2 regions of the Flavobacterium sp. GNP002 genome follow, and region 2 is predicted to be linked to the other one. Evidence: riboswitches for the same ligand, from Rfam matches in the RefSeq annotation. Region 2 holds a riboswitch; the other holds the start of a gene.
What was found. A riboswitch is a leader RNA that binds a small molecule or an ion and turns the genes downstream of it on or off. The one in region 2 is predicted to bind S-adenosylmethionine.
Positions count from the first base shown of each region.

Region 1: linked by a shared signal. The riboswitch ahead of ACXX80_RS12925 (Na+/H+ antiporter NhaC family protein) and the one ahead of ACXX80_RS07440 (homocysteine S-methyltransferase family protein) in region 2 are both predicted to bind S-adenosylmethionine.

Region 1 is NZ_JBTGUW010000001.1:2,980,989-2,985,640, reverse strand. Features, by position in the region: gene ACXX80_RS12935 (hypothetical protein) at 1-183, shown strand, start outside; gene ACXX80_RS12930 (cytochrome-c peroxidase) at 239-1,423, opposite strand; SAM-I-IV-variant riboswitch at 1,653-1,749, shown strand; gene ACXX80_RS12925 (Na+/H+ antiporter NhaC family protein) at 1,804-3,126, shown strand; gene fabG (3-oxoacyl-[acyl-carrier-protein] reductase) at 3,309-4,055, shown strand; gene ACXX80_RS12915 (hypothetical protein) at 4,157-4,652, shown strand, end outside.
Region 2 is NZ_JBTGUW010000001.1:1,706,759-1,711,410, forward strand. Features, by position in the region: gene ACXX80_RS07430 (precorrin-2 dehydrogenase/sirohydrochlorin ferrochelatase family protein) at 1-582, shown strand, start outside; gene ACXX80_RS07435 (NAD(P)/FAD-dependent oxidoreductase) at 693-1,745, shown strand; SAM riboswitch class I at 1,838-1,957, shown strand; gene ACXX80_RS07440 (homocysteine S-methyltransferase family protein) at 2,229-3,230, shown strand; gene metH (methionine synthase) at 3,314-4,652, shown strand, end outside.

The DNA of each region.
Region 1 (4,652 bases), 1.3 Mb from region 2:
ACAGGAAGAAAATATTCTTGGCCAGCACAAATGAAAATTGAAGATATCAGCACACTTGAAGTGGTTTGGTATGAAACATTTAATGATAAAACTAAAGTGATTCCAACATTCGTAGAAGGGCAAGTTTTACAAAACTTCCTTGACGAAAATGGAAGGTTGCCAAAATGGAATGTAGCTTTCTAAGTTCATTTTACTTAAAAATTAAAAGTCCCCAAATTTACATTTGGGGACTTTTTTGTTATTTAAAAGGAGTTGACCATTTTGAATCTACATAGACATTTGTTCCAGTTAACGTTTTTAGAAAGGCGATTAAAGCATCTACTTCTGTATCAGTTAAATTTAATTGTTGACCAAAACCATTTGGCCTCAACCTAGGATCGAGATTTGTATTTCCTGGAGCTAGGTTAATTGAACCATAATGGCCAAGAACATTTTGAAGCGTATTCAAATTAGCGGTATGCATAAAAGCACCATTGGTACTGCCATCTGCTTTTACTAAGTCTCTAAGTGAGGGTGATTTAGTATTTGTAATGTCAATTCCATTTCCGTTTAGTATTCCTATTACGCCATTATTTCTACTGTTAGGATCAATACTAAATTCTGGTGGTTGATGACAACCTGCACAACCAACCCCGCCAGCCGTTCTATTTCCTGTTGCGTCAAATACTGGTGGTGTTAAAAATAAGTTTTTACCCTGGTTTTCTTGTATAGTAAAATTTGGAAACTGCTGGTTATCATTCGCAACGAGTGCTCTGCCAACATCATATTTAGCATCGAATGATTGAATACTTCTTACAAATTGTGATAATGCCAGTTGAATTTTGTTTTCAGTTATATCGTCTGAGCCATAAGTAAACTTGAATAATTCTTTGTAATACCCAATATTTTGTAGTTTCGTAATTAATGAGGTAAAGTTACCATCACCTAGTGTACCACTAAATCCCATTTCAATATGATCTTGAATGGGTTGGGTGGTTTGATTTTCTAAAGTTGTTGTTCTTTCATCCCAAAAGAATTTATTTTCATTTGAAAATCTAGTATTTATTAATCGCATGGAGTGCCTGCTAGTGGTTCCATTTATGCCTGTGCTGGCCACGGCAACATCTCCAAAAGCATTTGCTTGTATGTGGCAAGAGGAGCAGGAGATGGTATTTTTTGATGATAAATTTTTATCATAAAACAAAACGCGGCCTAAAGTGGCGCCTTTATCTGTAATGGTATTCCCCGCAGTATTATCTTTAGTAATATAGGCAGGAATGGCTTGACTAGCATAATTATCAAGTTTGTTTATGTTTATTTTACCAGTAAATGTAGCTGTAACATTTGGATACGGATCAATAGCTAAATAATCACTAGAGTCGTCATTTTTACTACAGCTTGAAGCTAAAATTAAACAGAAAAATAATAAAATTTTGTTGCTCATAGTTATTTTATAAATGTTAATACCTTAGGAATTATACTTTTTATTTGGATATTTATTAGACTATGTTAATCAAAAATAGTTTAATTTGTAATAATATTTAATTTAACGACTCTTTTTTTTTAAGCAAATTGTTGATTTTACTACAAAGTTCCTGTTGCTAATTATTGTAAGTTATTTTAATTTTTTGAGTGTTTGTTTGAATATATCGTAAAATATTAATTACTTTTGCACCCGTTATCACGAATCCTGCAATAGGATAGCAACCTGCAACAACAAGCAAGGTGCTAAAACGATAAGCCAAATCCTTTGGAAAAAATGTTGTTTACATTCCCATATTTAGCTTTGTTTTTCGTCATAATTTTTAATTTAAAATTATTTTTATGACTTTATTTTCTAAAGAAAAAGGGAATGCCTTTGCTTTAATTCCTTTATTTGTTTTTATTTTTACTTTTTTGGGAGCGGGAATTATTTTGAATGATTTTTATGCTTTCCCATCTCCAGTAGCTGTTTTAGTTGGTATAATCGCCGCTTTTTTATTATTCAAATCCTCAACTGAGGATAAAGTTGAAACGTTAATCGCAGGTTGTGGCGAAAGTAAAATCATGACCATGTGTTTAATTTACTTGCTAGCTGGAGCGTTCGCAGTGGTAAGTAAAGCGATGGGCGGAGTTGACGCAGTTGTGAATCTTGGGATAAATACTATCGACGTTGCCTATTTTCCGTTAGGGATTTTCTTGATTGCTTCTTTTTTATCAACTGCTACAGGAACTTCAGTAGGTGCAATTGTAGCGATTGGTCCAATAGCTGTCGCATTAGCTGATAAAAGTGGTGCTTCATTACCGCTTATATCTGGCGCTTTATTAGGTGGTTCTATGCTTGGTGACAATCTTTCCATGATTTCTGATACTACTATTGCAGCAACGCAATCATTAGGATGTGATCTAAAAGACAAATTCAAAATTAACTTGTTCATTGCCTTTCCTGCTGCAGTTTTTACAATTCTGGTTTTCTTTTATCTTGGTTTAAACTCGGATATCGTGACCGTTGCCATTGCAAAAAGCGATTTTTCCTGGATTGCAATTGTACCTTACATTTTAGTAATCGTATTGGCAGTCGTGGGTGTTAATGTATTTTCAACATTGCTTATTGGTACATTATTAGCTGGTATTATTGGATACTTTAGTGGTTCGTTTACGTTGATGGAATTCACACAAAAGATATATGAAGGCTTTACTAGTATGACTGATATTTTCTTATTGTCAATGCTAACTGGAGGTTTAGCAGCTATGGTAGATAAAGCGGGTGGAATAACGTATTTATTAGTTCAAATTAGAAAAAGAATTAAAAGTAAAAAATCGGCTCAAGCGGGAATTGGCGCTATAGTAGGTTTTGCTAATTTAGCTATAGCGAATAATACGGTTTCTATTGTAATTACCGGACCGATTGCTAAAGAAATTAATGATGAGTACGAATTAAATCCTAAAAAAACGGCTGCAATTCTGGATATTTTTTCGTGTATAATTCAAGGGATTTTACCTTATGGCGCTCAAGTATTGCTTATATTGAGCTACGCTAACGGGAAATTAGATTTCTTTGACTTAATTAGTAATGCTTGGTATCATCTATTTCTACTAGTTTTTACATTAGTGGCTATTTACAGTTCGTTTTGGGATAAATGGACAAAGCGATTCTTTAATATTTAAGAACTGAATTTTGACTGTTATTGCTTTTGAATTTTTTTTAAAAAGGGAATTATTATATATTTGACGAGTGTAAGATAGCCCTGATAGTAGTGAAAATCCTTTTATGTAAGCGATAGCGGTCATAAAAGATTGAAACGGATAGCAGGAATAGCTCCAAATAAAATTTAAACTAATTTTTGAATATGAAATTACTAGAAGGAAAAGTTGCCATAATTACTGGTGCGAGTCGTGGAATTGGAAAAGGAATTGCGGAAGTTTTTGCAAAACACGGTGCAAATGTTGCCTTTACATATAGTTCATCTGTAGAATCTGCTTTGGCATTGGAAAACGAATTGAACGCTCTTGGAATTAAAGCCAAAGGATACCAATCGAATGCAGCCGATTTTAATGAAGCGCAAACTCTTGTAGACGCGGTTATAGCTGAATTTGGAACGGTTGATATTCTAATAAACAATGCCGGAATTACTAAAGACAACCTTTTGATGCGTATGTCTGAAGGCGATTTTGATCAAGTAATTGATGTTAACTTGAAATCGGTTTTTAATATGACCAAAGCCATTCAACGTACTTTCTTAAAACAACGTTCAGGTTCAATTATCAATATGAGTTCAGTTGTAGGAGTAAAAGGAAATGCTGGACAAACGAATTATGCAGCTTCTAAAGCGGGAGTTATTGGTTTTTCTAAATCTGTAGCATTGGAATTAGGATCACGTAATATTCGTTGTAATGTAATTGCTCCAGGATTTATAGAAACAGAAATGACGGCTAAATTAAACGAGGATGTTGTAAAAGGATGGAGAGACGGAATTCCGTTGAAACGTGGCGGAACGACTGAAGATGTTGCTAATGCGTGTCTTTTCTTCGCTTCCGATATGAGCGCTTATGTAACTGGACAGGTTATGAATGTTTGTGGGGGAATGCTTACTTAAAATTTAATTAAAAGATTGTAAAATTCAAAGATTTAAAGATTTTTGATCTACATAATTAATTTTTTAATCATTAAATCTTTCAATCTTTTAATAAAGAATAAATGACAACAAACACGATACTATTATTACTTCTTTCATTACTAATAGCTGGCGGATTGTCGTTTTTTCAATATATATACAAAGCCAAAAACAAATCGAAAGTCGGTTGGTTTTTGGCTTTTATGCGTTTTTTATCCATTTTTGGAATTTTATTGCTATTGATTAATCCAATAGTAACAAAAAATACGCTTGAAACGATAAAAACGCCTTTGCCCATTGTTGTTGATAATTCGAGTTCTATCTCTTTCTTGAATGCCAATGAAAAAGCATTAGAACTGTATAAAAGAATACAATCAAATTCAGATTTACAAGAAAAATTTGATGTGCAATCGTATCAGTTTTCGGATGATTTTGAACCTACTGAAACATTTGATTTTAACGGAACGCAAACTAATATTGATGTTGTAGCCAAAAATTTAAAAAGCATTTATAAAAACACAATCTATCCTACGGTTTTAATTACAGATGGAAATCAAACTTCCGGGAATGATTATGTCT
Region 2 (4,652 bases):
AACGAATTATATCCAATATTTTTAAAATTACACAACCTCAATGTACTTATTGTAGGTGGAGGAAATGTGGGTTTAGAAAAATTATCTTTCATGTTGAAATCGAGTCCGAATGCGAATGTTGAGGTAGTTGCCCCAAAGTTTTTACCAGAACTGGAAAGCTTGGCTGCAAAACATCCTTCGGTGCAATTAACCCATAAAAAGTTCAATCGCTGGATGCTTCGCAAACGCCACATGGTAATTGCCTGCACAGATGATTTAAAAGTAAATAAAAGAGTATACGATTTGTCCCGAAAAAGATTTCTGATTTGCAACATTGCTGATACACCGCCATTATGTGATTATTATTTGGGCGGAATTGTAACTAAAGGAAATGTTAAAATCGCTATTTCAACTAACGGAAAATCACCAACAACTGCCAAAAGATTACGGGAGTTTTTTGAAGAAATCATTCCGGACGATATCAATAAAATGGTCGAAAACCTGAATGAATATCGCAAAACGCTGAAAGGAAATTTCGAAGAAAAAGTTCAAAAGATGAATGAAATTACCGAGTCGTTGAAGAATAAAGAGCCAAGAGAATAGAATAAAGAGCAAAGAATTCGACTGATATTTATCATTTAAAATAGTAAAAATCAATCGTTAATTTGCAGTAAAATAGTTTAGCACAATTACATTATATAAAGAATAAAAAAATGGTTAAAACAGACATACTTATAATAGGAGCCGGACCAACAGGTTTATTTGCAGTTTTTGAAGCAGGATTGTTAAAACTGAAATGTCATATTTTAGATGCTTTGCCACAAGCAGGTGGACAATTATCTGAATTATACCCAAAAAAACCTATTTATGATATCCCGGGATTTCCGGAAGTATTAGCAGGAGATTTAGTAGATAATCTAATGGAACAAATCAAGCAATTCGAACCAGGTTTTACACTCGGAGAACGTGCTGAAACAATTGAAAAACAAGAAGACGGAAGTTTTATTGTGACTTCAAATAAAGGGAAAAGATTTCATGCGCCAGTAATTGCTATTGCTGGAGGATTAGGAAGTTTTGAACCAAGAAAACCATTAATCGAAGACATTGAATTTTACGAAGACAAAGGAATTAAATACTTTATTAAAAACCCGGAAAAATTCAGAGACAAAAGAGTAGTGATTGCCGGAGGAGGAGATTCTGCTTTGGACTGGAGTATTTTCTTGTCGAATGTTGCTTCTGAGGTAACTTTGATTCACCGTAGAAACGAATTTAGAGGCGCTTTAGACTCTGTAGAAAAAGTACAGGAATTGAAGAACTCAGGAAAAATAAAAATGATTACACCGGCAGAAGTAGTTGGTTTAAACGGTGCCGAGCATTTAGAATCAATTGATATTGAAGAAAATGGAGCGCACAGAACTATTGCTACGGATTATTTTATTCCGCTTTTTGGATTAACACCAAAATTAGGTCCTATTGGAGACTGGGGATTAGACATTGAAAAAAATGCCATCAAAGTAAATAATGCTTTGGATTACCAAACGAACATTCCAGGAATTTTTGCCATTGGTGACGTAAATACCTATCCAGGGAAACTAAAATTAATTCTTTGTGGATTCCACGAAGCCACATTAATGTGTCAGGCAGCCTACCAAATCATCAATCCAGGTAAGAAATATGTATTGAAATATACTACAGTTTCAGGTGTTGACGGATTTGACGGAACTCGTAAAGAAGCTCCAAAAGCCGTGGTGAAAGCCATAGTTTAACAACTTAGTACAAACTAGTTAAAAAATATAGCGCTAATACTTGCAAGTATTAGCGCTATGTCTTTACTTTGCACTGTTCATATATTTATTGAAAGTTATCACGAAAGGCGGAGGGAAAGACCCAATGAAACCTTAGCAACCCTTTATCTTTAAAGAAGGTGCTACATTCTACTTTATGCTGAACCAGTTTCAGTATCTAAGATAGATAACACACGAATACTCACTTAGTATTTCTCAAACCTTTTCTTGACAACATATCGATATTTAGCCTACTGAATTAATTTCAGTATCAGGAGCGAACAATTGGCGTTTTTTTGCCAATACCGTTCCCGCTTTCCGTTGCAATCTTTTACTTTTTTAACAAAAAAAGTAAAAGGATTTTCACTGTAATCGGGGCTAAAGAGCTTAAATAGTGAACTTTTGTAATTATTAATCAAAAGTGTGAATCCGATACTTATCGAGATTTACAAGAAATAAAAAGAAATGTCAAGTATTCAAGAAGCCATTAAAAAAAACATACTCATACTCGATGGAGCTATGGGAACCATGTTGCAACGCTACAATTTTTCTGAAGAAGATTTTCGAGGAGAACGTTTCAAAGATTTTCCGCATTCCTTAAAAGGGAATAACGATTTATTGTCACTAACGCAACCACAAGCTATCAAAGCAGTTCACGCAGCTTATTTTGAAGCAGGAGCTGATATTGTAGAAACCAATACGTTCTCAGGAACGACTATCGGAATGGCAGATTACCATCTTGAAGATTTGGTGTATGAACTCAACTACGAATCGGCACGAATTGCCCGTGAAGTAGCCGATGAATTCACAGCCAAAAATCCAGACAAACCTCGTTTTGTAGCCGGGTCAATAGGACCAACAAACAGAACGGCAAGCATGTCACCAGATGTAAATGATCCGGGATACAGAGCCGTAACTTTCGATGATTTGCGCATTGCTTACAAACAACAAGTTGAAGCTTTGATTGACGGAGGAAGTGATTTGTTGTTAGTAGAAACTATTTTCGACACGTTAAATGCTAAAGCAGCACTTTTTGCTATTGAAGAAGTAAAAGACGAACGCAATATTGATATTCCAATCATGGTTTCAGGAACCATTACGGATGCTTCAGGAAGAACACTTTCAGGGCAAACCGTAGAAGCTTTTTTAGTTTCGGTTTCTCACATTCCATTGCTAAGTGTTGGTTTCAATTGTGCCTTGGGAGCTGATTTGTTGAAGCCTTATTTGCAAACTTTATCACAAAACACTTCGTTCAATGTGTCGGCGCATCCTAATGCAGGATTGCCAAATGCTTTTGGAGAGTACGATGAAACACCAGAGCAAATGCAAGCTTTCATCAAAGAATATTTAGACGATAATTTAGTCAATATCATAGGTGGTTGTTGCGGAACAACGCCAGAACATATCAAGTTGATTGCTGATATTGCGAAGGATTATAAACCAAGAGTATCAACAGCAACGATGTAAACGTAAAGATGCGCTTTACCGCGTCTGAATTATAGCCACGAATTCATTGTAATTATTGGGTTTGAGGCACAAAAAAATAAAAAATGGCACAAGCAGAAACTAGAAAAAACCTTGTATTATCGGGATTAGAGCCTTTAATCATTACGCCGGAAAGCGTTTTTGTGAATATTGGTGAACGAACGAATGTTACAGGTTCTAGAAAATTCCTTCGATTAATCAAGGAAGAAAAATACGAAGAAGCACTCAGTATTGCTAAAGAGCAAGTAGAAGGTGGCGCACAAATCATCGATATTAATATGGATGAAGGAATGCTGGATGGTGAATATGCCATGACAAAATTCCTGAATTTAATTGCTGCCGAACCAGATATTTCCAGAGTGCCAATCATGATTGACAGCTCGAAATGGGATATTATAGAAGCAGGATTAAAAGTAGTTCAAGGAAAGAGTGTCGTAAACTCTATTTCTTTAAAGGAAGGAGAAGAACAATTTATTCATCACGCTAAATTGATTAAGCGTTATGGAGCTGCGGCTATTATTATGGCTTTTGATGAGGTAGGTCAAGCTGACAATTACGAACGCCGAATAGAAATTTGCCAGCGTTCGTATGATATTTTGGTAAACAAAGTTGGTTTTCCTCCGCAAGACATCATTTTCGATTTAAATATATTCCCAGTGGCAACTGGAATGGAAGAACACCGCTTGAACGCATTGGATTTCTTTAGAGGAACCAAATGGGTTCGAGAAAATTTGCCTCATGCACACATTAGTGGTGGAGTAAGTAATGTTTCGTTTTCGTTTAGAGGAAATGATACCGTTCGGGAAGCGATGCACTCCGTTTTCTTGTACCACGCTATTCAAAACGGAATGACGATGGGAATAGTAAATCCTGAGATGCTTTCTATTTACGACGAAATTCCAAAGGATTTATTAGAACACGTTGAGGATGTAATCCTAAACCGTCGTGATGATGCAACCGAAAGATTATTGGATTTTGCAGAGAATGTAAAAGGAGATGTAAAGAATAATGAAAAAGCAGTTCAAGAATGGCGTTCGGGAACCGTTCAAGAACGAATTACCCACTCACTTGTAAAAGGGGTCGATGCCTTTATAGAACTAGATGTTGAAGAAGCACGATTGGCAGCTACAAAACCTATTGAAGTTATCGAAATTAACTTGATGACAGGAATGAATGTTGTAGGTGATTTGTTTGGTTCCGGTAAAATGTTTTTGCCACAAGTAGTGAAATCAGCGCGGGTAATGAAAAAAGCGGTGGCCTATTTGTTGCCTTACATTGAAGCTAGCAAACAAGCGGGTGACAAAAAAGGAAATGGAAAAATCCTGATGGCAACTGTAAAAGGCGATGTACACGATATTGGTAAAAATATTGTTAGCGTGGTGCTGGCCTGTAATAATTATGAGA